Lysinibacter sp. HNR: one gene and its partner. The protein of the gene in region 1 binds, or shares a complex with, the protein of each later gene. Links are inferred from orthologs where the notes say so. Each region holds a gene or a part of one and is shown on either strand. Other genes may lie near its edges.

What was found.
Region 2: the proteins of metK (region 1) and groL are in contact, whole or in part, in a cryo-EM structure (PDB 8P4O), measured with the Escherichia coli proteins. The link is inferred for Lysinibacter sp. HNR from one-to-one orthologs.

Annotation. Positions count from the first base shown.
Region 1 is NZ_CP121684.1:1,597,312-1,609,012, reverse strand. The notes cover bases 5,946-8,908. They hold metK (methionine adenosyltransferase), read left to right. Parts: upstream 5,946-6,808; coding sequence 6,809-8,008; downstream 8,009-8,908. Other genes in these bases: FrondiHNR_RS07225 (primosomal protein N'), read left to right, coding at 8,015-8,908; rpoZ (DNA-directed RNA polymerase subunit omega), read left to right, coding at 6,377-6,628; gmk (guanylate kinase), read left to right, coding at 5,946-6,371. Outside these bases: FrondiHNR_RS07260 (hypothetical protein), read left to right, coding at 1-83; carA (glutamine-hydrolyzing carbamoyl-phosphate synthase small subunit), read left to right, coding at 84-1,301; carB (carbamoyl-phosphate synthase large subunit), read left to right, coding at 1,301-4,606; pyrF (orotidine-5'-phosphate decarboxylase), read left to right, coding at 4,603-5,481; more of gmk, read left to right, coding at 5,478-5,945; more of FrondiHNR_RS07225, read left to right, coding at 8,909-10,162; ileS (isoleucine--tRNA ligase), read left to right, coding at 10,515-11,701. UniProt on the Escherichia coli protein: Catalyzes the formation of S-adenosylmethionine (AdoMet) from methionine and ATP.
Region 2 is NZ_CP121684.1:2,438,186-2,449,761, forward strand. Bases 8,739-11,576 are described here. They hold groL (chaperonin GroEL), read right to left. Parts: upstream 11,049-11,576; coding sequence 9,429-11,048; downstream 8,739-9,428. Other genes in these bases: FrondiHNR_RS11175 (amidase domain-containing protein), read right to left, coding at 8,739-9,185; FrondiHNR_RS11185 (DUF3048 domain-containing protein), read right to left, coding at 11,172-11,576. In the rest of the region: FrondiHNR_RS11130 (DUF3027 domain-containing protein), read right to left, coding at 1-156; FrondiHNR_RS11135 (cold shock domain-containing protein), read right to left, coding at 149-535; FrondiHNR_RS11140 (hypothetical protein), read left to right, coding at 716-1,000; FrondiHNR_RS11145 (helicase-associated domain-containing protein), read left to right, coding at 1,019-2,911; FrondiHNR_RS11150 (DNA repair helicase XPB), read left to right, coding at 2,943-4,598; FrondiHNR_RS11155 (response regulator transcription factor), read left to right, coding at 4,705-5,400; FrondiHNR_RS11160 (HAMP domain-containing sensor histidine kinase), read left to right, coding at 5,427-7,184; FrondiHNR_RS11165 (GNAT family N-acetyltransferase), read left to right, coding at 7,275-7,742; more of FrondiHNR_RS11175, read right to left, coding at 8,559-8,738.

The DNA of each region.
Region 1 (11,701 bases):
AAGAAAAGTTGCGTTTTATGAGCCTGGTTTCCGAGCTTGCATACCCGCAGCAACCATCCACCACCACGATTAAGGAGACCTAGGTGACTTCCATCCCACACGGCATCACAGCACCACCCCTCGCTGTTCTTGTACTCGAAGATGGCCGACGATTTGTGGGAGACGCCTACGGTGCCGTCGGGCGAACTCTAGGAGAGGTTGTGTTCTCCACCGGAATGACGGGTTATCAGGAAACCCTCACTGACCCTTCATACGCGGGACAAATTGTCATGATGACCGCCCCTCACATCGGGAATACGGGGGTTAACGACGAGGACATGGAGTCTCGTCAAATGTGGGCTAACGGCTTTGTGGTACGGGATCCCGCGCGCCGTGTGTCAAATTTTCGTGCGAAACGCAGCCTGGACGCAGATCTTGTGGCACACAATATTGTGGGGATCAGCGGCATCGATACGCGAGCCGTGACCCGCCACATCCGTTCGGCAGGCGCTATGCGTGCCGGAATTTTTTCGGGAGCCGATGCCAAACTGAGCGAAGAAGAGCAGCTTGCCGCGGTGAGAACCGGGCAGGAGATGAGCGGGCTTAACCTGTCCACGCTTGTATCAACCACGGAACCCTACTCCCTGGAAGCCGTCGGTGAGCGTATCGGAAAGATGGCTGTGCTTGATCTTGGGGTGAAACGCTCAACACTTCTTTACCTCGCAGAGCACGGATTTGAGGTACACGTGATTCCCGCCTCAAGCACCGTCGACGATATTCGCGCGCTTCGCGCGGACGCGCTTTTTTACTCCAATGGTCCGGGCGATCCCGCAGCCTCTGAGGAACATGTCGAACTCCTGCGCACACTCCTTCGGGAGGGTATGCCGTACTTCGGAATCTGTTTTGGCAACCAGCTTCTGGGGCGGGCATTGGGCTTTGGAACCTATAAACTACCGTTCGGGCATCGCGGTATTAACCAGCCCGTTTGGGACAAGGTGCAGGGTCGTGTTGAAATCACCGCACAAAACCACGGATTTGCGGTGGACGCGCCCATCGAGGGAGTGGTGGATTCGCCGTCGGGTCTCGGACGCGTGGAGGTTACCCACTACAGCCTGAATGACAACGTGGTTGAGGGTCTGAGGTGCCTTGATCTTCCCGCTTTTTCGGTCCAGTATCACCCAGAAGCTGCCGCCGGCCCCCACGATGCGCTGCACCTATTTGACCGTTTCCGTGAGCTTGTACGTGGCGGTGTGGACGCTTCATCCGCCCAGAACCTCAAGAACGATAAAACCCCTTCTGTCACTAACGGAGAGAACCAGTAATGCCTAAACGTACCGATATTAACTCCGTTCTTGTGATTGGCTCCGGTCCCATCGTGATCGGTCAGGCCTGCGAATTTGACTACTCTGGCACCCAGGCCTGCCGTGTCCTTCGTGAGGAGGGGGTCCGGGTCGTCCTGGTGAACTCTAATCCGGCAACGATTATGACCGATCCAGACTTTGCCGACGCCACCTATATTGAGCCCATCACCTCCGAGGTGATTGAGAGCATCATCGCCAAGGAAAAACCTGATGCCATACTGCCCACCCTCGGCGGCCAGACCGCACTCAACGCGGCCATGGAACTGCATGAGAAGGGCATTCTTGATAAGTACGATGTGGAACTTATCGGGGCTAACGTTGATGCCATAAAACGGGGTGAGGACCGGCAGCTCTTTAAAGAATTAGTGATCGCGGCCGGTGCTGGGGTAGCAAAATCATACATCGCTCACACCGTCGAGGAATGCCTGGAATACGCCGAGGACCTGGGATATCCCCTGGTTGTGCGGCCCTCCTTCACCATGGGTGGCCTGGGATCGGGGTTTGTGTATACCCCGGAGGAACTCACCAGGGTTGCCGGTGATGGGCTGCACTACAGTCCCACCACGGAGGTTCTTCTCGAGGAATCTATCCTCGGTTGGAAAGAGTACGAACTTGAGCTGATGCGCGATAAAGCGGATAACACTGTTGTGGTGTGCTCGATTGAAAACGTTGATCCCGTTGGGGTTCACACGGGAGACTCGATCACCGTGGCTCCGGCGCTCACCCTGACCGATCGCGAGTTTCAAAAGATGCGCGATATTGGCATCGATATTATTCGCTCCGTCGGGGTCGATACCGGTGGGTGCAACGTGCAGTTTGCCGTGGATCCCGCTGACGGACGCATCATCGTTATTGAGATGAACCCGAGGGTGTCCAGGTCATCCGCCCTCGCCTCGAAGGCCACCGGCTTCCCGATCGCTAAGATCGCGGCAAAGCTCGCAATCGGTTACCGGCTGGACGAGATCCCGAACGATATCACCCGGGTCACGCCGGCCAGCTTTGAGCCGACCCTCGACTACGTTGTTGTGAAGGTTCCCCGTTTTGCGTTTGAGAAGTTTCCCGCGGCGGACGCCACCCTCACCACCACTATGAAGTCGGTGGGAGAGGTGATGGCGATTGGCCGTAACTACTCGACCGCGTTGCAAAAAGCGTTGCGTTCGCTCGAGAAGAAGGGGTCGTCATTCCACTGGGGTGAGGAAAACCGTGGTGTCGCCGAGTTGCTTGAACTGATTACAGTCCCCACCGACGGTCGTTTAGTTCTGGTGCAGCAGGCCCTGCGCAAAGGGGCAACCCTGGAACAGGTGTTTGAGGCAACCAAAATTGATCCCTGGTTTATCGACCAGATTATCCTTATCAATGAGGTGGCAGACCTCATCGCTCGGGCACCGGAGCTTACCCGTGAGGTCCTTAAACACGCCAAAGAGCACGGCTTCTCGGATGTTCAAATTGCGGAGCTCAGGAATTTGGGTATGGGGGGAAGCGTTCACGAGAGTGATGTTCGTGCTATCCGTCATAACTTCGGACTGCGCCCCGTCTATAAAACGGTTGATACCTGTGCGGGTGAGTTCCCCGCGCTCACCCCCTACCACTACTCCAGCTATGAACAAGAGACGGAGGTTGAGGCAAGCTCGGGGCGTAAGGTGGTGATTCTGGGATCCGGCCCTAACCGAATTGGTCAGGGGGTGGAGTTTGACTACTCGTGTGTTCACGCTTCATTCGCTCTCTCCGCTGCCGGCTTTGAAACCATCATGATCAATTGCAACCCCGAGACCGTATCCACAGACTACGATACGTCAGACCGCCTCTACTTTGAGCCTCTCACTCTGGAAGACGTCCTAGAGATTATTCACGCCGAGAGCGCGAGTGGCGAATTGGTAGGGGTGGTCGTTCAACTGGGCGGACAGACTGCGCTAGGGTTGGCCAAGGGATTAAAGGCTGCGGGGATTCCCATTCTGGGAACCACTCCCGAGGCGATAGATCTGGCCGAGGAGCGTGGGCTCTTCTCAAACATTCTTGAGGACTCGGGGCTGCTCGCTCCACGCAACGGCATAGCGTATGATTTCCCGGGTGCGCAGCGGGTTGCCCAGGAGATCGGATATCCCGTGCTTGTCCGTCCCTCTTACGTTTTGGGTGGCCGCGGAATGGAGATTATTTATGATCCGGTCTCGCTTGAAGACTACTTTGAGCGGATCAAGGATCAGGGAATCATTAGTCCGAGCAGCCCCCTACTGGTGGATCACTTTCTCGATGACGCCATAGAGATTGATGTGGATGCGCTCTTTGACGGCAAGCAACTCTACGTTGGTGGTGTGATGGAGCACATCGAAGAGGCGGGAGTTCACTCGGGAGACTCAAGCTGCACGCTTCCTCCTGTCACCCTCGGATACGACCAGATTAATAAGGTTCGTGAGGCCACTCTTGCCATTGCGCAGGGCATCGGGGTCCGTGGACTGCTGAACGTGCAGTTTGCGATTGGACAGGGCATCCTCTACGTGCTGGAGGCTAATCCACGGGCAAGCCGTACGGTACCGTTTGTCTCGAAGGCGCTGGGTATTCCCCTGGCAAAAGCTGCCTCGCGAATCATGGTGGGGGAGAGCATTAGCACGCTTATCGCGGAGGGGATACTGCCGGAGCGTGATGGCTCACGTGCGCCGCTTGATGCGCCGGTATCGGTTAAAGAGGCCGTGCTGCCTTTTAAACGTTTCCGTACACACGAGGGTCTTATCGTTGACTCGCTGCTGGGACCAGAGATGCGCTCCACGGGAGAGGTCATGGGCATCGATCGTGATTTCCCCCGTGCCTTTGCGAAGAGCCAAACGGCCGCTCACGGAGGTTTGCCTCTTTCCGGCAGGGTTTTTGTGTCGGTTGCGGATCGGGACAAACGCTCGGTCGTTTTGCCCGCCCTGCGCCTTCAGGAGCTTGGTTTTGAGTTGCTTGCAACCCAGGGAACGGCGGTGGTACTTGCGCGTAACGGCATTCAGAGTCGTACTGTTAAGAAGTTTTCGCAGGCGGGAGACCAGCCCAGCATTGTTGACCTGATTAATAACGGTGAGGTCGATATGGTGGTGAACACCCCCAGCGGTCGCAGCGCTCGCTCCGATGGGTATGAGATTCGCGCGGCGGCTGTTGCCGCTGATAAGCCACTGTTCACCACAATTGCAGAGCTTACGGCGGCGGTCGCCTCATTTAGCGCGGCTAAGGACGGGTTTGAAGTGACCTCTCTGCAAGAGTATGCGGCGATGCGTGAGGCGGTGATAGCTCAGTGACCGGCACAGGCACATTTGGTTCTCGGCTAGAAAGAAAAATTGCTCAGTACGGCCCTCTCTGCGTGGGAATCGATCCCCACGCCTACCTGCTCTCCCAGTGGGGCCTTCCTCATACCGCGGCTGGTGCGCGAGAGTTTAGCCTGCGTGTACTTGATGCGGCCACTGATCAGGTCGCCGCGATAAAACCACAGGTGGCCTTTTACGAACGCTTTGGCGCCGCTGGCTATTCCGTGGTTGAAGAGCTCTTTGTCGAGGCGCGACAGCGCGATGTTATCGTTATTGCCGACGTGAAACGCGGAGACGTTGGCACGAGTGTGGACGCGTACGCGGATGCCTGGCTGACTCCCGGAAGCCCGCTCGAGGCCGATGCTATGACGCTATCCGCCTTCCAGGGGTTTGACTCGCTTGCTGGGCCGCTCAATCACGTTGTTAATAACGGCAAGGGTCTTTTTATCCTCGCGGCAACCTCCAATCCTGAGGCCCGAGTAATCCAGACCGCCCGTGTTATTGGTGAGGAGGACGAGCAACGCGTGAGTGTGTCCGCGCACCTCCTGGAGAAGGTTGATGGGTGGAATGCTTCCCACTCGACGGGGGCGGCTGGCTCCGTTGGTGTGGTGCTGGGTGCGACCCTCAGGCTTAGCGATTACGGTATCGATATTTTCCGAACGCGAGAGCCTTCATTGCCGGTACTTGCTCCGGGATTTGGACATCAGGGGGCGCAACTGACGGAGGCCCGTGCAATTTTTGGCAATCTGCTTCCCTCCACCCTCATAAGTGAGTCGAGGAGCGTGCTTAGCTCAGGTTTAGAGGGTATTGTTGATGCCGTTAGACAGCGCTCCGATCAGGTTCGCAGGGAAGTGGTGGGTACCCCATGAAGACACAGACAATGCCAGAGGTCGACAGGATCGCGGCTAATAAGGCTGCGATTGCTGCCCGGAGGGCTCGGGCTCGGATTAAACAGGCTCTCCGATCGGGCGAAATTACACCGGAAGCCGTGCTTGATGCGTCCATGCAGGCGAACTCGGCAGCCTACTCCCTGAGAATCACGGATTTTCTTTTGTGTCTTCCGGCAATCGGTACGGCAAAGATGCCTCGTGCCCTGGAAAAGCTTAACATTTCTGACAAGAAGCGCCTGGGTGGGCTGGGTGTGCACCAGCGTCGACGTCTTTACGCGTTTCTGAGTGATCGAACGCAGCGCAAGGTGACTCCCTGTCTCACGGTTCTGGCCGGTCCCACCGCCGTGGGTAAAGGGACGATTGCCGCTTATATCCGCGAAAATTATCCGCATATTGAGCTCTCTATATCGGCAACAACGCGGCCTCCTCGTTCCGGTGAGGTTGAGGGAAAGCACTACTATTTTGTTGATGATGCTGAGTTTGACCGTATGGTACAGAACAACGAGTTACTGGAGTACGCCACGGTGCACAACACGTATCGTTATGGAACGCCACGCAAGCCAATTGAAAAGCTTTCGCGTCAGGGTCGGAGCGTTCTGCTAGAGATTGACCTTCAGGGTGCAAGACAAGTGCGGAAAGCCATGCCGAGTGCTCGTTTGATCTTTCTCACACCGCCCTCGTGGGAGGAGTTGGTCAGGAGGCTCGTCGGGAGGGGGACAGAAACCTCAGAGGAACAGGAGCGTCGCCTGGCCACAGCTCGGGTCGAACTTGCCGCTCAGAACGAGTTTGACGAGGTCGTTGTGAACGACACGGTGCCACACGCGGCCGAAAGGGTCGTAGAATTGATGAGTACAGCAGAGGAGTACTAAAAACTATGTCAAAAACACAAGGAATTATTGACCCACCCATCGATGATCTTCTCTCGAAGGTTGAGTCAAAATATGCGCTCGTGATCTTTGCATCCAAGCGCGCCCGTCAGATTAACGACTATTACGCAGACCTGCACGATGGCAGCCTGCTCGATAACGTTGGGCCGTTGGTAGACTCAACCGTTGAAGACAAGCCTCTCTCGATCGCTCTTCACGAGATCGGTGAAAATAAGCTTCACCTGAACTCGCCAGCGTAAAACTAAAGTATTTCCCGTAGTCGTATAAGGGATACGGGTACACCCGGAGCAAGTTTCGCGGGCTTGTTCTGAAGTAGTTTCCGGTGTGTTCTCGCGTTGTCGGTGGCACCGGGCATCATTAAAAATGGGCCCGGTGTCGGCCTTTATGCGGTACCGTTCGAGAAAGGCAAGGAGAATTTTATGAGTGAATTGCGTCTCTTCACATCGGAGTCCGTTACCGAGGGGCATCCAGATAAAATCTGTGATCAAATCTCCGATAGCATTCTCGATTCCATGCTTGAGCTAGATCCGTATGCGCGCGTGGCCGTAGAGACAATGGTCACTACCGGTCTTGTCCACGTTGCGGGTGAGGTCACAACAACCGGTTATGTGGAGATTCCGCATATTGTTCGCAGGGTCATCAACGATATCGGGTACACTTCCTCGCAGTTTGGGTTTGACGGTAACTCGTGTGGCATTTCCGTGTCGATCGGTGCCCAGTCTCCCGATATCGCGGGCGGGGTGAACACCTCGCTTGAGGCACGTCTCGGTGGCGACACCGATGAGCTGAGCAAACAGGGGGCTGGAGACCAGGGCATTATGTTTGGATACGCCACAAACGAAACCCCAGAACTGCATCCAATAGCGAGCTGGCTTGCTCACCGCATGGCTGAAAAGCTCACAGAGGTGCGCAAGAGCGGCCAGCTTCCCTATCTGAGACCAGATGGCAAGACCCAGGTTACCGTTGGGTACACGGGAAACCGCCCGGTTTCTGTTGAGTCGATTGTCCTCTCCACGCAGCACTCCGAAGAGGTCGATTCCCTCACGCTCTCTGCCGAAATTGAATCGAGCGTTATTCGCCCCGTCCTTGAGAGGGTAGACCTGCGTTCCGATAATCTCCGCACCCTCATTAATCCGGCGGGGCCCTTTATCATCGGGGGACCACAGGGAGATGCCGGACTCACCGGCCGCAAAATCATTATCGATACCTACGGTGGTGCGAGCCGCCACGGCGGTGGTGCATTTAGTGGGAAAGATCCCTCAAAGGTGGATCGTTCCGCCGCGTATGCACTTCGTTGGGCTGCGAAAAACGCGGTTGCGGCCGGATTGGCCGACCGGCTTGAGATTCAGGTAGCCTACGCTATCGGTAAAGCGCATCCGGTAGGTCTGTACGTAGAGAGTTTTGGTACGGGGCACGTGACTGATAGCGTGATCCAGCGCTCAATCCTAGACGTATTTGATCTGCGCCCGCTAGCAATCATTCGTGATCTTGAGCTATTGCGACCCATTTACGCGCAGACCGCCTCCTACGGACACTTTGGTCGGGAACTGCCCGATTTCACTTGGGAGCGCACCAATCGGGTAGACGAACTACGTAGCGCGGCCGGACTCGCCGGGTAGGTTTCTGTGAGCACCGGGCCCGTAGCGAGGGTGCTGCTTGACTCTACCCTTCCGCAATTGGATCATCTTTTTGACTATGAGATCCCACCCACTCTGGTTGAACGGGCGCGCCCTGGGCAGCGCGTGAGGGTACCGTTTCGTTCGGCGGTACGTAACGCCACCGGCTATATTGTTGAGATTGTACCCACGGCAGAGTTCTCGGGTGAGTTGAGTCAGCTCTCCGAGATTGTGAGTGATGTTGCGGTTCTCACCCCTGAGATTTGGCAACTTGCCCGGACCCTTGCTGATCGTTCCGCGGGAAGTGCGGGGGATATTCTGCGCTTGGCGATTCCGCCGCGGCAGGTGCGGGTAGAAAAAGAGTTTTTTGCCCTCAAAGCGCAGGAAGGGCTTGAGTCCGACGGGGAAATCGCCGAATCCGACGGGGGCGGAGCTGGTCCTGACGGAGAACAGGCTGAGTTTGACCAGGAAGAAGCTGACTCTCGTGTGACTCAAGAGTTAGCGGGTAACTCGAGGACCGCCGAACTCCAAGTCGCCCTTGAATCTCTCGAATCTTTGGAACCCGCACAGCCCCGTGTGTTGGAGTTTATCAATCGCTACGACCCCGCACTCAGTCGATTAGCGGAGGCTCCGCTTCGCGCCGCGCTCTCCGCCGTTCCCGAACCCACCAGATTGAGCAGTGGTGAGTGGGTGGGGCACTGGGCCGCAACGCTTGCCCAGGCAGCTCTGCTCCTTCTGGAGAGGGGTAAAAGCGCGATTATTGCGGTCCCCGACTATCGTGATATCGATCAGGTGCTCTCTGCCCTTGCGACCATGGTCCCGGCACCGGTGGACGACGTTGTGCGTGTGGATACCCGGCAGACCAACCCGCAGCGCTATCGTTCTTTTCTGCGGCTCCTGGAGGAACGGCCCGCAATCATCGTGGGTAATCGTTCGGCTGTTTACGCACCCGCCTATGCGCTGGGGGCAATTATGCTCTGGGACGACGGCGACTCTCTACACGAGGAGCCGCGGAGCCCCTACGTTCACTCGCGCAACGCTGCCCTGATCAGGGCGGAGCAATCGGGTACCGCGCTTGTGCTAGCCGCTCACACCCGTAGCACCGAGGCGCAGCGGCTCGTGGAGATCGGCTGGCTGGGAGAGTTTCTACCGCTGCGCCATCCGCAACCGCGCGTTATTCTCAGTAGCCACACACTCGATGCTGACGGTTTTGCGTCACGGGCTAGAATACCCACCGTTGCTTGGAAGAGTGCAAAAGAGGCATCTGTGCACGGTCCTGTTTTGATTCAGGTGGCGCGTCCCGGATATGCCCCAGTTCTGGCCTGTGCAGAGTGTGATACAGTCGCCCGCTGCGGTCACTGTGCGGGCCCGCTTGGGGTACGGCGGGCGGGTGAAACTCCGCGTTGCGGCTGGTGCGCAACACTGGCCAGCGATTGGCGCTGTAGTAACTGCTCATCGGTGATGTTTCGTTTGGTGAGCAGAGGCTCGGTTCGTACCGCTGAAGAGCTCGAGAAGGCCTTTCCCGGCGTGCGGGTGCTTGTCTCAGACGGGGAGACCCCTCGGCAGTCGGTTGACTCCCGTCCGGCGATAGTTGTGGCCACCCGGGGTGCTGAGCCTACCGCAGCGGAGGGCTATGCCGGAGTTGTTCTTTTGGACGGTGAGAGCATGCTGGGTCGTGAGAGTCTTCGTGCGGGAGAAGACGCGCTCCGAGTCTGGTCAAATGCGATTGCGCTTGCCCGACCCGGAGCGCCGTGTGTTCTCGTGGGTGTTTCTGGGCAGCTAGGAGAAACCCTCACCCGGTGGCAGCAGCCGAGTTACGCTTCGCAGGAGCTTGTTGATCGTCGAGCGCTGCGATTCCCTCCCGCTGTGCGGATTGCCACTGTTACCGGCCCCCAGGATGCCGTTGCGCTGGCGCTTGAACAGGTTCACGAGATACCCGGTGTTGATTATTTGGGACCCACCCCGGCAGAAAACGGTTCAATGCGCTTGATTATACGCTTTGATTATCGGCGGGGTGAAGCGGTCGCCACCGCCCTGCGTGCTGAGCTGGTGCGGGCGGCAATCAAAAATCGCCGTCCCCGGAAAAAGGGCACGGAGCAGCGTGGAAACCAGGGTTCGCTGCTTCGGTTGCGTTTTGACGATTCAGACATTCAATAGCGCTCTATCTGATAGTCCATGATGCGGAAGATTATGCGCAGCAAAACAGGTTTTTACCGCAGATAAAAGCCGTGTTATCCCGCAAAACGGCACGGTTGCACAGCAAAGAGTCAACAAAATGGTTAGACTTATTCATACCGACTGTGAACCGGCTATCACCGGGGAGTTTTTGGAAGAACGGTATCCCTCAGGAAAACACATCGTTACCGGGGTGGAAGCTCAGTAGAACCAAACGGGGCTGGCCCGTTATCGCCAATGAATAAAGTGGCCACACTATTGTGGCAAGCGAGGTGGTACCGCGATGGCCGGTGAAACGGGTTATCGTCCTCGTGTGAGACACACGAGGAGAATCATGCCATATCCCAAGCCCGGAGCAGACGAAAGCAACGCACGCAAAAACTCTGAGGGTGCCCCCGAGGTAAAGCCATCACCGAGCTTTCCCGCTATTGAGCAGAATATTCTTGCCTTCTGGAAAGAAGACGATACTTTTCGTGAGTCGGTCCGGCGCAGGGAAGGTGCATCCGAGTGGGTGTTTTACGATGGGCCCCCCTTCGCAAACGGATTACCTCACTACGGGCATCTCCTCACCGGGTACGCTAAAGATCTCTTTCCTCGCTATCAGACCATGCGCGGTAAGCTCGTTCACCGTCGTTTCGGCTGGGACACCCACGGACTTCCCGCCGAGCTAGAAGCCATGAAGCAGCTTGGGATGACCGAGAAGAGCCAGATCGAAGATATGGGAATCGCCGAGTTTAACGGCGCTGCCCGGGCTTCAGTTCTTGAGTACACCCAGGAGTGGGAGAAATATGTCACCCGACAGGCTCGCTGGGTTGACTTTGAGAACGACTACAAAACCCTCGATGTCTCCTATATGGAGTCGGTGATCTGGGCCTTTAAACAGCTCCATGACAAAGGGTTGGCGTATGAGGGCTATCGTGTGCTGCCGTATTGCTGGCGTGATGAAACTCCGCTGAGTAACCATGAGCTTCGCATGGACGATGATGTCTACCAGATGCGGCAGGATCAAACTGTCACCGTTACCTTCCCACTTCGCGGGGAACGAGCCGAGGAACTCGGCCTTGCGGGGGTGAACGCTCTATCCTGGACAACAACACCGTGGACGTTACCCACCAACCTGGCTCTTGCGGTGGGACCGGATATTTCCTACGCGGTTGTTCCCGATGCCGCGGCAGAAAAAGAGTATCTTATTGCCTACGATCTGGTTGCAAATTACTCCCGCGAACTGGGGTATGAAGACCCAGAGGCGGCCACCGCGGCGGCAACCCGCACCCTCAGGGGGAGCGAGTTGGCGGGCATCGAGTATGAGCGCCTCTGGGACTTCTACGCCGACACCGAGACCTATGGCACCCATAACGCGTGGCGTTTTCTGGTGGCAGACTATGTTACGGCCTCCGACGGAACGGGCATCGTTCACCAGGCACCCGCATACGGTGAAGATGACCAAAAAATCTGTGAGGCTCACGGAATTCCCGTGATTATCTCGGTCGACGATGGTGGTAAGTTCCTCAATACGGTGCC
Region 2 (11,576 bases), 850 kb from region 1 along the record:
AGCACCGGATACGTCGCCGTCAGACACGTCAGCGTCGAGCATGTCACCACCAGGTAACTTAGCGTCGCCTACCTTAGCTACCGTCTCGTCTCCCGCAGCCTCCACACTGGAGATAGCATTTGCCTCAGGGGTCTCTTCCGGGTTGTCTTTAGGCATCGAGGTCATCCGCTATCCGCCGCAACATGGTTGCAATCTTTCGCGACTGCGCCGCTTCCGGGTAGTGTCCCGCTTTAAACCGCTCGCCAACACCGTCAAGCAGCTTCACTAAGTCTTCAACAATAACCGCCATATCATCTGCTGATTTGCGGTCTGCTCTCGTGCGCGGGGCGCGATGTGCGGTATCAATAACACGCACCGAAAGAGCCTGCGCTCCACGCTTACCCTCAGCAACACCGAACTCAAGCCGGGTCCCCGGTTTGACGGTAACACCCTGAGGCAACGCCGTGGCGTGCAAAAAGACCTCTTGCCCATCGTCTGATGCGATGAAGCCAAAGCCCTTATCCTCATCGTAAAACTTTACTTTGCCAGTAGGCATTGCACGTTCCTTCGTTTCTTGTGTACCGGTGAGATATGCGGGAGAATTACCCACAATACCCTTATGAACAGTCTATGAGTAAGGCGGCACAAAGCGGTATTCGTCACGGTAACCTCTCGGCGCAGGGCACAGCGACGGGACTCACACGCGAGCAGAAGTCACGGTAATATAGAGAGGATGATGTCAAAAGATCAGGGAAAACCCAGCCGTATTGAGCATGTTCTTGCCTACGCAATCGCAGTGATTATCGGCCTTTCTATACTCTCGTTTCTCTCTGTCCTGATCGCAAGCCTGCTCGGATTTGAGCGCAGCTCCTTTACACAAGGCGTATGGCCCATAGTAACTGCTGCCTCTTATGTGGGACTACCCCTGGGCTTTGTCCTAATAATGACACTCTTGATCCTAGGAATGATTCGACGACGAGCCCAGACACCCGATGCAAAAAAGGGGCGTCAAGAGGGGTAACCCTCATTTTGGTCCCGTATGACCAGCGTTCTTGCCCTCTCGCACCAGCTCAGCGCCCTCTCAGATGATGACCTTGAGCTCGTTCTTGAGGCCCGTGACATCTCCCCCGGCGGCATCAAAAACTTTTTGAACCTGGCCGAATCCTTGCTCGCACCGGAGTCACTCGACCGCGTCCTGAGCCGCCTGGATCGCAACGCCCTGGCCGCAGTTGCAATCCTCTTCAGCGCCCACCCTGACGAGCCGCCACTCTCCCTCGGCGAGATACAGGAGATAATAACCACCGCAAACCCGCAACACAAACTACCCTTTGACTGGGCCCGACGCACTGTCGGAAGCCTGAATACCCTCGCGCTCGTTCGCCTGACGGATACCGGAGTGCAGATTTGGCCGGAGGTCACCCAAGCGCTGACCCTGCTGCAGGAGAGGGGCGCACCCTCCCTACTGGAACTCACCCACCTGGCTCCACCCTCCGCGCTTGAGGCCGTTCCCATCGAACCCGTTGAGAACGCCGACCGCCACGCCGCCGAGGCGGCATTCTCTCTCCTCCGAACAACCCGCGACCTGGTAATTGAGTTACAAGATTCACCCGCCCCGGTTCGCAGCCGCGGCGGCCTCACCCTTCCCGCCAGCAAGCGGCTCTCCGAAACCTTACAGATAGACATTGATGACCTGCCCCTCACGATGAAACTTGCGGAACGCGCACAGCTCATCGTGGAAACCGCTGAAAGCTGGGTTACCCGTCCGGAAGCGGATGCGTGGCTTCTCCTCTCCCCGGCAGAACGCTGGGTCACCCTCGTATCCGCGTGGGCAGCCTCCCTCCCACCAAATATTCTCGAGACCCTAGCCCAACACCCACGTCACATCTGGGATGACGCTCTCGACACTCTGGTTCCCTGGCTATTTCCCGCCTCTGCCGACTTTGCAAACGCGCAGGCCCAATCAATTCGCGCGGAGTCACGCTATATCGGCGCGCTCTCCGGCAGCGCGGGGAGCAGCTTTACAAGAGCTCTCTTATCCGAGGGCCCCACAGCTGCAGCAGCAACACTCGCCCCCCTGCTACCGACCGAGGTTTCCCAGGTCTACATCCAGCCCGACCTGACAATTGTCTCTCCCGGGCCACTGCGTGCCGCCCTTGACCAACAACTACGCGGCATCGCCACCATCGAAAGCCGTGGACTGGCCCCCACCTATCGAATCACCGAGACCTCACTCTTCCGTGCGCTTAATCGAGGCCTTCACGAGGAAGAAATCCGATCCTTTCTCCGTAATCTCTCACTCACGGAGATCCCCCAACCGCTTGACTATCTCATCACAGAAGCCGTGCGTCGATTTGGCAGTATCAAAGTGAGCACGCTCCCCTCGGAGGCGTCGAGTGTCTCGCCCCTCACCGCCATCACAGCGAGTGATCCCCAGCAATTAGAAACACTGCTGGTCGATCGCGGGCTCCAGCACCTCTCACTAAAGCGTCACGATCAAGACACACTCATCTCTACCATGTCAGCACGCGTGGTTCTCCTCTCCCTACACGAGGCTAAATACCCCGCTGCACCGGGTGAAAACGAGCTTGTAGCGGCAAAAAACGACGCCCCCACAACCCCCTTCCCCGGCCCTTCCCCTGCAAGACAGGCAAACCCCTCCATCACACACCTCCGGGAACGGCTGCGTAATAACCAGCACTCCCACGAAAGCGACCCCGCAGCGGGAGGTCTGACGCATCAGCTCACCACCGCAATCAAGACCAAATCGCGGATCACGGTGAGTCTCGTCGCCCCCAACGGAACCACCCACAAATACACCATCTTGCCCACCAGCCTTTCGACTCAGCGACTGCGCGGTCTGGACGAGCTATCCGACGTTGAGAGGACCCTACCCCTCGCCTGGATCACAGGAATCGAACCGGCAGAGAGCTAATTCTCGGCCACTGCGCGTATTATGGTTCCTTATGTCTACCGGACCACTCATTGTGCAGAGCGACCGAACCGTTCTTCTTGAGGTCGCTCATCCCGACGCAGAAGATGCACGGCACGATATCGCCGTGTTTGCCGAACTCGAACGTGCACCCGAACACATGCACACCTACCGCATCACGCAGCTGGGTCTGTGGAACGCGCGTGCGGCAGGACACACCGCCGACGAGATCCTTGGCACACTCACGCGATACTCAAAATTTGATGTTCCCCAATCGGTTGTGATCGACATCACCGAAACCATCGGCCGTTATGGGCGCCTCGTTATCGAACGAAGCCCCGAGGGACAATTAATCATTCGCTCGGAAGACGAAGCCGCACTAAACCAGATCTCACGCAGCAAACGTATTAGTTCTTTACTCGGCGAACGGGTAGCGCCCGACACATTTGCGATTGAACCCTGGGCTCGTGGCCAGCTTAAACAGGAGTTGGTCAAGCAGGGTTGGCCCGCGGAGGACCGAGCCGGTTACACTCCCGGAAAACCCCACGAGATATCCCTCACTGATGATTGGCAACTGCGCGGATACCAGCTCAAAGCTATTGAAAATTTTCAGAACGGCGGTTCCGGTGTGGTGGTTCTCCCCTGCGGTGCGGGTAAAACCCTGGTGGGAGCGGGAACTATGTCGGCAATCGGCACAACAACCCTGGTCCTGGTTACCAATACTGTCTCGGCAAGACAGTGGCGTGACGAGCTACTCAGACGCACCGACCTCACCGAGGAAGACATCGGCGAGTATTCGGGCCAGCTGAAAGAGATCAAGCCCGTGACCATCGCCACCTATCAAATACTCACGGCTAAGCGGGGAGGAGTGTACACCCACCTCTCCGTGCTTGATGCGCTTGACTGGGGTCTGATCGTCTACGACGAGGTTCACCTCCTACCCGCCCCCATTTTTAAACTCACCGCAGACCTACAGGCACGCCGCCGCCTAGGTCTCACTGCAACACTCGTCCGTGAGGATGGCCGGGAGGGAGATGTTTTCAGCCTGATCGGACCCAAACGCTACGATGCTCCCTGGAAAGAGATTGAGGCACAGGGGTATATTTCTCCCGCCGAATGCTTTGAGGTTCGTGTTGACCTTCCACAGGCTACCCGCCTGGAGTACGCTGCTGCGGCCGACAACGAACGCTACCGCCTCGCCGCAACTGCTCCCGCCAAGCTAGACACGGTTCGTCACCTCCTCAAGAAACACGAGGGAGAACAGATCCTCATCATTGCCCAGTATCTTGACCAGATTGAAGAGATCGCAAACACACTCGAACTCCCCAGCCTCACCGGCTCAACTCCGGTCGCCGAGAGAGAAGAACTCTTCCAGCAGTTCCGCGAGGGCACGATTAAAGTTCTTGTTGTCAGCAAGGTCGCAAACTTCTCGGTTGACCTCCCGGATGCCTCGGTTGCAATCCAGGTTTCCGGATCCTTTGGTTCGCGCCAGGAGGAGGCACAACGGCTCGGTCGGCTACTGCGCCCGAGCAGCACGGGCCACTCGGCATCGTTCTACACCCTCATTGCCCGCGATACGGTTGATCAAGATTTCGCCCAGAATCGGCAGCGTTTTCTTGCCGAGCAGGGATACTCCTATACGATTCTCGATGCGTCCGCTGTTGTGTCCGCCACAGAACTTACACGATAACCTCACACCATAAAAATAGCTGCGGAATAACGAAGACACAGGTTACTAAAAAGAGCAAAAAAGAATTTTTCAGCCAGTATTCAGCAAACCATCAGATAATGACTGCATGAACAATGGACCGCGCATACTCGTTGTCGACGATGAACCAAACATCCGAGACCTGGTCACCACAAGCCTGCGTTTTGCCGGATTTGGGGTGCGAGCCGTAAGTAACGGTGCCCAGACAATTTCCGCAGTTCTCGAAGAAGAACCGGATCTCATCATCCTTGACGTCATGCTGCCCGACATGAACGGCTTTAGCGTAACCAAGCGTCTTAGGGCTGCGGGCTATACAGCTCCCATCCTTTTCCTCACGGCAAAGGACGACACCGAAGACAAGATCACGGGTCTCACCGTGGGCGGCGACGACTACGTCACCAAACCGTTCAGCCTGGACGAAATTGTTGCCCGAATCAAGGCGATCCTCCGCCGTACTATTCAAGACGAAGAGGACGCCCAAATCGAGGCGGGTCCGCTGCGCATGGATCAAGACACCCACGAGGTCTATGTGGGTGATGTGAGTGTAGAGCTGAGCCCCACCGAGTTCAAGCTGCTACGCTACCTCATGCTGAACCCCAACCGAGTGCTAAGCAAAGCCCAAATCCTAGACCACGTGTGGGAATACGACTTCAACGGTGATGCCGGGATTGTCGAATCATACATCTCATACCTCCGCCGCAAGCTGGAGCAGCACTCCGACAGTCCCCTTATCCAGACCAAGCGTGGCTTTGGCTACATGTTGAAAGTGGATCAGAAGTCGTAACACGACACGCGCGAAAGCGTGATTTTATGAGGCGCTGGGAATCTATCTCTCTCCGCACAAAGATTACCGGGGTGACGGTACTGATTCTCACCTTCGGTATTCTTATCGTGGGCACGGGAACCATGATGATTCTCCGGCCTCAGCTGGAAGCCGGGGTCGATAAATCGGTGCAGGCATTCGCCATCGACCCCACTCCAGCGCTTCGTCCCGGAACAAACCTTAATAACTTGACTCGAGACGATGTTATCAATGCCCCCCGCAACAATTACGTTGCCGTGCTTGACGGAAAGGGAGACCTCGTCTACAACAATTATTTTTATGCACAAGAAGCTTCCGTTCCACTGATCGCCCCCGGCTTCACCACAGAATACGTGCAAAATTTAGGCACTCAAACATTCCGCCTCCAGCAGGAAAACTCCAGTGTTGAGTGGAGCGCCATTTTTAAACCTATTGCCACCCGCGACTCCAGCGAAAGCCAGGCAACACTCGTTATCGCGAAGTCTCTGGCAGACATTGACGAGACCATGGTGCACTACATCTCCATCTTTTCGGGTTTTGGGATTACCGTTGTAATCCTCGGTGCCGTTCTCACCCGCATACTCGTCACAAGCGCGTTCGAACCCCTGCACCAGGTAGAGGCTACGGCCGACGCCATAGCTGCCGGTGATTTTAACCAGAGAGTACCCAGCAGCGAAGAAAACACCGAGGTCGGTCGCCTCGTTCGCGCCCTCAATACCATGCTCCGACACATTGACTCCGCGCTTAATGACCGCGCAAAAACCATCAATCAGATGCGCCGCTTTGTGGGGGATGCCAGCCACGAGCTTCGCACCCCCCTGGTTTCTGTGCGCGGATATGCGGAACTCTACCGAATGGGAGCCTTCCAAAAACCCGAAGATGTTACCCAAGCAATGGATCGCATTGAGAAGGAAGCGATCCGCATGGGCACTCTTGTCGAAGATCTGCTCGCCCTTGCCCGGCTTGACGAAACTAAGCCGCTCGAGAAACTTCCCGTAGATCTCGTTCCGCTTGCCAAAGACGCGGCCCTCGACGCTATGGCGCAACAACCCGCCCGGGAGGTTCGGGTGCTTGTCTCGGACACCGTCGTGGGAGACGCAGAACCCTCCTCGGGCAACACTCTCACCCGGTCCGCAGAAACAGAAAAATCCGGGACAACCCAGCCCAGCACGGGAAGCATCGCCTTTGCCACCGCAACAATCGCACGACTCCGCCAAATGCGTATGCGTAAAAGCTCGCTTGCCGATACTCAACCGCTAAGTAAAGTCCCCCAGAACCAAACAGACAACACCGCTTCTGAGCATGCTAACCCCGCGGCTAAGACAACACCGACCCAACCGGTACAGGCCGTTATTCGAGGGGATGAAAACAAGATTCGCCAGGTTATGACCAACCTGATCGGCAATGCAATCCGTTTTACAGACGACAATAGTCCGCTTGAAATTGTTATCAGCGTTAACCAGGTTGAGAAAACCGCAACGTTTGAGATTGTAGATCACGGAGAGGGTATCCCGGAACAGATTCGAGAGAAGATATTCCAGCGATTCTGGCGGGCAGACACCTCACGCACCAGAGAAACGGGAGGCAGCGGTCTAGGACTCGCAATCGTCTCCTCAATTGTGGCCGCACACAACGGCACCGTGAGCGCGCACGAGACCCCGGGTGGAGGAGCAACCTTCCGGGTGACGCTCCCCCTCGATACCGAAACAGTACAGCAGAGTGGCGAGAAAACCCCCGAAAAGCCCCAGCTCAAATCTACCCCTTAGCTCCGCTGGTATAAAGGTAGAGAATCTGTGAGACGAGATGGCCGCCGTCGATACCCCTCAGACGTCAAAGAGCCACACTAAAATTGCTAGATGCACAAGATAAAAGGCGAACTTATAATCCGGCCGACCTCCGGATCGATGGAGTACCCTGCACTCGTCGAGATCTGGCGCAGCGCCGTCGGCGCAACACACGATTTTCTTAAGGAAGCCGATTTCGAGCGCATAGAAAGCAGTCTTGTCTCTGCTTATTTCCCAGCAGTAGCCCTCATTGTGGCGGAGCTTAATGGGGAACCGGTTGGTTTTACCGGCTTTTCACACAACAGTCTCGAGATGCTTTTTGTCTCGCACTCAATGCGCGGCAGAGGAATCTGCAGCGCTCTCTTGGCCGAGGCAATTACGCTACACGGCGTGACCAAAGCCGACGTGAACGAGCAGAATCCGAGCGCACGCAGCTTCTACCTCAATCACGGCTTCACACAGGCGGGCCGCAGCGAAATCGACGGAGATGGTCGACCATATCCGATCCTTCACCTAGAGCTTTCCACACCACCCGAATAATCAAAGAAACCGCCGTGCTCATAACGCAAGAAGCGGTTTACACGATCGATGCTTTTCGCATGTTAGCCGGTGGCGACATAGCCAGGAAGCTCGGATTTCAAAGCATAAAAACAGCAATAGATACAAGGCGGGGTGGATACCCATGAGGGTGGCCCGCCCCGCCTTGAGCGTGAAGCGTTTTTTCACGGAGAAGTCCGTGTAATCCGTGGGGTGTTTGGAGAATCGGGAAGATTTTTCCCAACTGTTCCGAAAGAGCAAAAAAACTCAAGCATCCGGGGGCGCAGCAGCTTGGAATGTACAGCCGTCACTCGTTACACGTGCGTAGTCCGGTTTCCCGTTAGTTGGGGAGGTGCCAAATGCTACCGACCATGTTGGGGGTTCCCCCATAGATCGCGTCAAGAGGCAGGTAATTGCGGTCATTATTGTGACCCGCAAGCTGGATGTTAAGATTACCCGCATCGTCTGTAACCCGGGTAACAGTCATTGAGTGGTCCATTCCCAATTGTGCCATGCTAGGGGCGCCGTTGTAGGGAACAGCCCAGGGGTCTACTCCCCCCAAATCCTGAGGGTCCAGTCCCGCACCAAGGCCCTCAGGACTTACTCCGGACCCCATACCATCCAGTCCTTCGCTCCGTGTGCTCGGCGCATTGTTCCAGGTAAATGTAACGATGTCCCCGACCTTAACTTTACTCAGCGTGGCTGCGTCCCTGTTCAGGTCGGAACGGGTTATACCAAATTCACTCTTCACATCCATCATCCACTGTGTAAAGCTCCGAACGTATGCCCACGAGGGTGTTGCCCACCCGTTACTCGGATCTAGCTTTCCATGGGGTCATTAAACGGATTTTTTGTGGGGTTTGCGGCAACCCAGTCTGCATATTTGTTGTACCACTCTGCTCGTGCCCCCTTTTCGGGCCCTAACCATTCAAAGAGGGCAGCAGACACAAAGTTAGCGCAGTCTCCACCAACTGCGTTCCAGTTGCCGTAGCGATTGCTATCGTACTTGTTCCAATGGGCAAGAGTGTAGGACATCTGACGCCCGCGAGGCGTGAGGGCATCGTACTCATACTGATTTCTCAGCTCAGAACTCTTCCCGTCCGAATACTTAACCTTTACGGTAACAAGACCTTTTTGGTAATCCGGCACCACTTGATTATTGGCGTTTCCTCCCTGTACACCATGGTGAGGAGGCGTTACTACTTTTACCTCGGACGGAGAAGTTGAGTCAGGAGTAACGCACTTCTCTCCGAAACAAACCTCGGTGGTGTCCTGAATATGATAACCAGAGAGGGTGAGAGCCTGCCCTCCCATCACATCACCCTTTTCCTCAGAGAGCGCTAGGGGAATCCGGATCGGGATTGGGTTGGCGATCGCAATGCTCGGCACACTGGTTATCGTGATACTGGTTGCGAACGCAAGCGCAATCGCAGTTTTAATTTTCATACGCATATATTCCCTCGAGTGATTGTCAGAAAGTCGGGGGGGGGAGAGAGACATAAACATGATACACAAACGAAGGACAGTGTAAATCCACTCGAGAACGCCCTTTAGATATTTCCAGAAAGTGCCGGCTACACATGAGTAAAATATTTGTACACTCCGCACAATTATCCTCGTGAGACACAAAAGCGGGGCGAATCCCCGTGAGGGAACCGCCCCGCTTTCTCGCGTAAAACGCTTCTGGGATTAGAAGTCCATACCACCCGTGGGATCTGCTGCGGGTGCGGGAGTAGCCTCCGGCTTCTCCGCCACAACGGCCTCGGTGGTGAGGAAGAGCCCGGCAATCGATGCGGCATTCTGCAGAGCGGAACGCGTCACCTTTGCGGGATCAATGATTCCTTCGGCGCTCAGGTCACCGTACTCACCTGTTGCGGCGTTCAAGCCGTGACCAACGGGCAGACTACGAACCTTTTCTGCAACAACCCCGGCCTCCAGGCCAGCGTTCAACGCAATCTGGCGCAGAGGAGCCTCAATGGCAACACGTACAATGTTCGCGCCGGTTGCCTCATCGCCCTGAAGCTTCAGGCTCTCAAACACGGCGGCACCGGCCTGGATCAAGGCAACACCACCACCGGGAAGAATACCCTCTTCAACGGCGGCCTTCGCGTTGCGAACGGCATCTTCGATGCGGTGCTTGCGCTCCTTGAGCTCAACCTCTGTTGCGGCTCCGGCCTTGATAACGGCAACACCACCAGCGAGCTTAGCCAGGCGCTCCTGCAGCTTCTCGCGGTCGTAGTCGCTATCGGTGTTCTCAATCTCTTTACGAATCTGAGCCACGCGACCGGCGATGGCATCGGCGTCTCCGGAACCCTCCACGATTGTGGTCTCGTCCTTTGTAATAACAACTTTGCGTGCGCGTCCAAGAAGGTCGAGCGTTGCGTTCTCCAGCTTGAGACCAACCTCTTCGCTGATAACCTGTCCACCCGTCAGGATGGCGATATCCTGCAGCTGAGCCTTACGACGATCTCCAAATCCGGGGGCCTTGACCGCAACAGACTTAAAGATTCCACGGATCTTGTTCACAACGAGAGTTGCAAGAGCTTCTCCATCAACATCCTCAGCAATGATGAGGAGCTGCTTGCCCGACTGGATAACCTGGTCGACGATGGGGAGCAGATCCTTAATGTTGCTGATCTTGGAGTTAGCAATGAGGATGTAGGGCTCCTCAAAGACTGCCTCCTGGCGGTCGGCATCGGTCACGAAGTATGCCGAGAGGTAGCCCTTGTCGAAGCGCATTCCCTCGGTGAGTTCAAGGGAGGTTCCGAGAGAGTTAGACTCCTCAACGGTAACAACACCCTCTTTGCCCACCTTGTCGATTGCCTCGGCAATGATCGAGCCGATCTCTTTGTCTGCAGCAGAGATGGATGCGGTAGCCGCAATCTCCTCGGTGGTCTCGATCTCTTTAGCGTTTGCAAGAAGCTGGTTAGTGATAGCCTCTACAGCCTTCTCAATTCCGCGTTTGAGGCTGATCGGGTCGGCACCGGCAGCAACGTTGCGCAGCCCCTCACGCACGAGAGCCTGGGCAAGAACGGTTGCCGTAGTGGTACCGTCACCGGCCACATCATCGGTCTTTTTCGCGACCTCTTTTACGAGTTCGGCGCCGATGCGCTCATAGGGCTCATCGAGTTCGATCTCTTTGGCGATTGATACGCCATCGTTGGTGATGGTGGGGGCGCCCCACTTCTTTTCGAGTACAACGTTGCGACCGCGCGGGCCGAGCGTTACCTTGACCGCGTCTGCGAGCGTGTTGAGTCCACGCTCAAGACCACGTCGGGCTTCTTCGTCAAAAGCAATCATCTTTGCCATGTGAGTATCGTCCCTCCTGGACGTTCAAAGAATTAGGTGGAAATTAGCACTCACTCAAGGCGAGTGCTAAAGACAATTCTGGCACTCGTTGCCCGAGAGTGCAAGTGACCACAATCACCATGCTTATTGAACGCTCACGGTGCCCTCTGCCGCGGGAACAAGCTCAACCCACGAGTTTCCGGGAGCCAGTTTAATAACGTTTCCCTCAGAATCGTTAAACACTAGGGATTCGTCACGACCCGCTTTTTGCCAGGTTCCGGCAACAGCCTTGCCGTTTGTAATGAATGTGGCCTCTCCGCTTCCCTCCAGAACGGTCTTGGGAACCTCCCCCATTTCAACGGGAACCCGCAACACGATCACATTGGTGGCGGTTATCCGATTACCCTCGGCGTCGATATCCGGGGTGTCTTCCTGATTGCGCTGGTAAAGCCCACTCGCCTCATCCCACTCCCACGAGGGAAAACGTATATTAGAGAACCGCATACTCACGAGCGAAGCGGGGGTTCCCACGGTAGCGGCGGTGGAGGA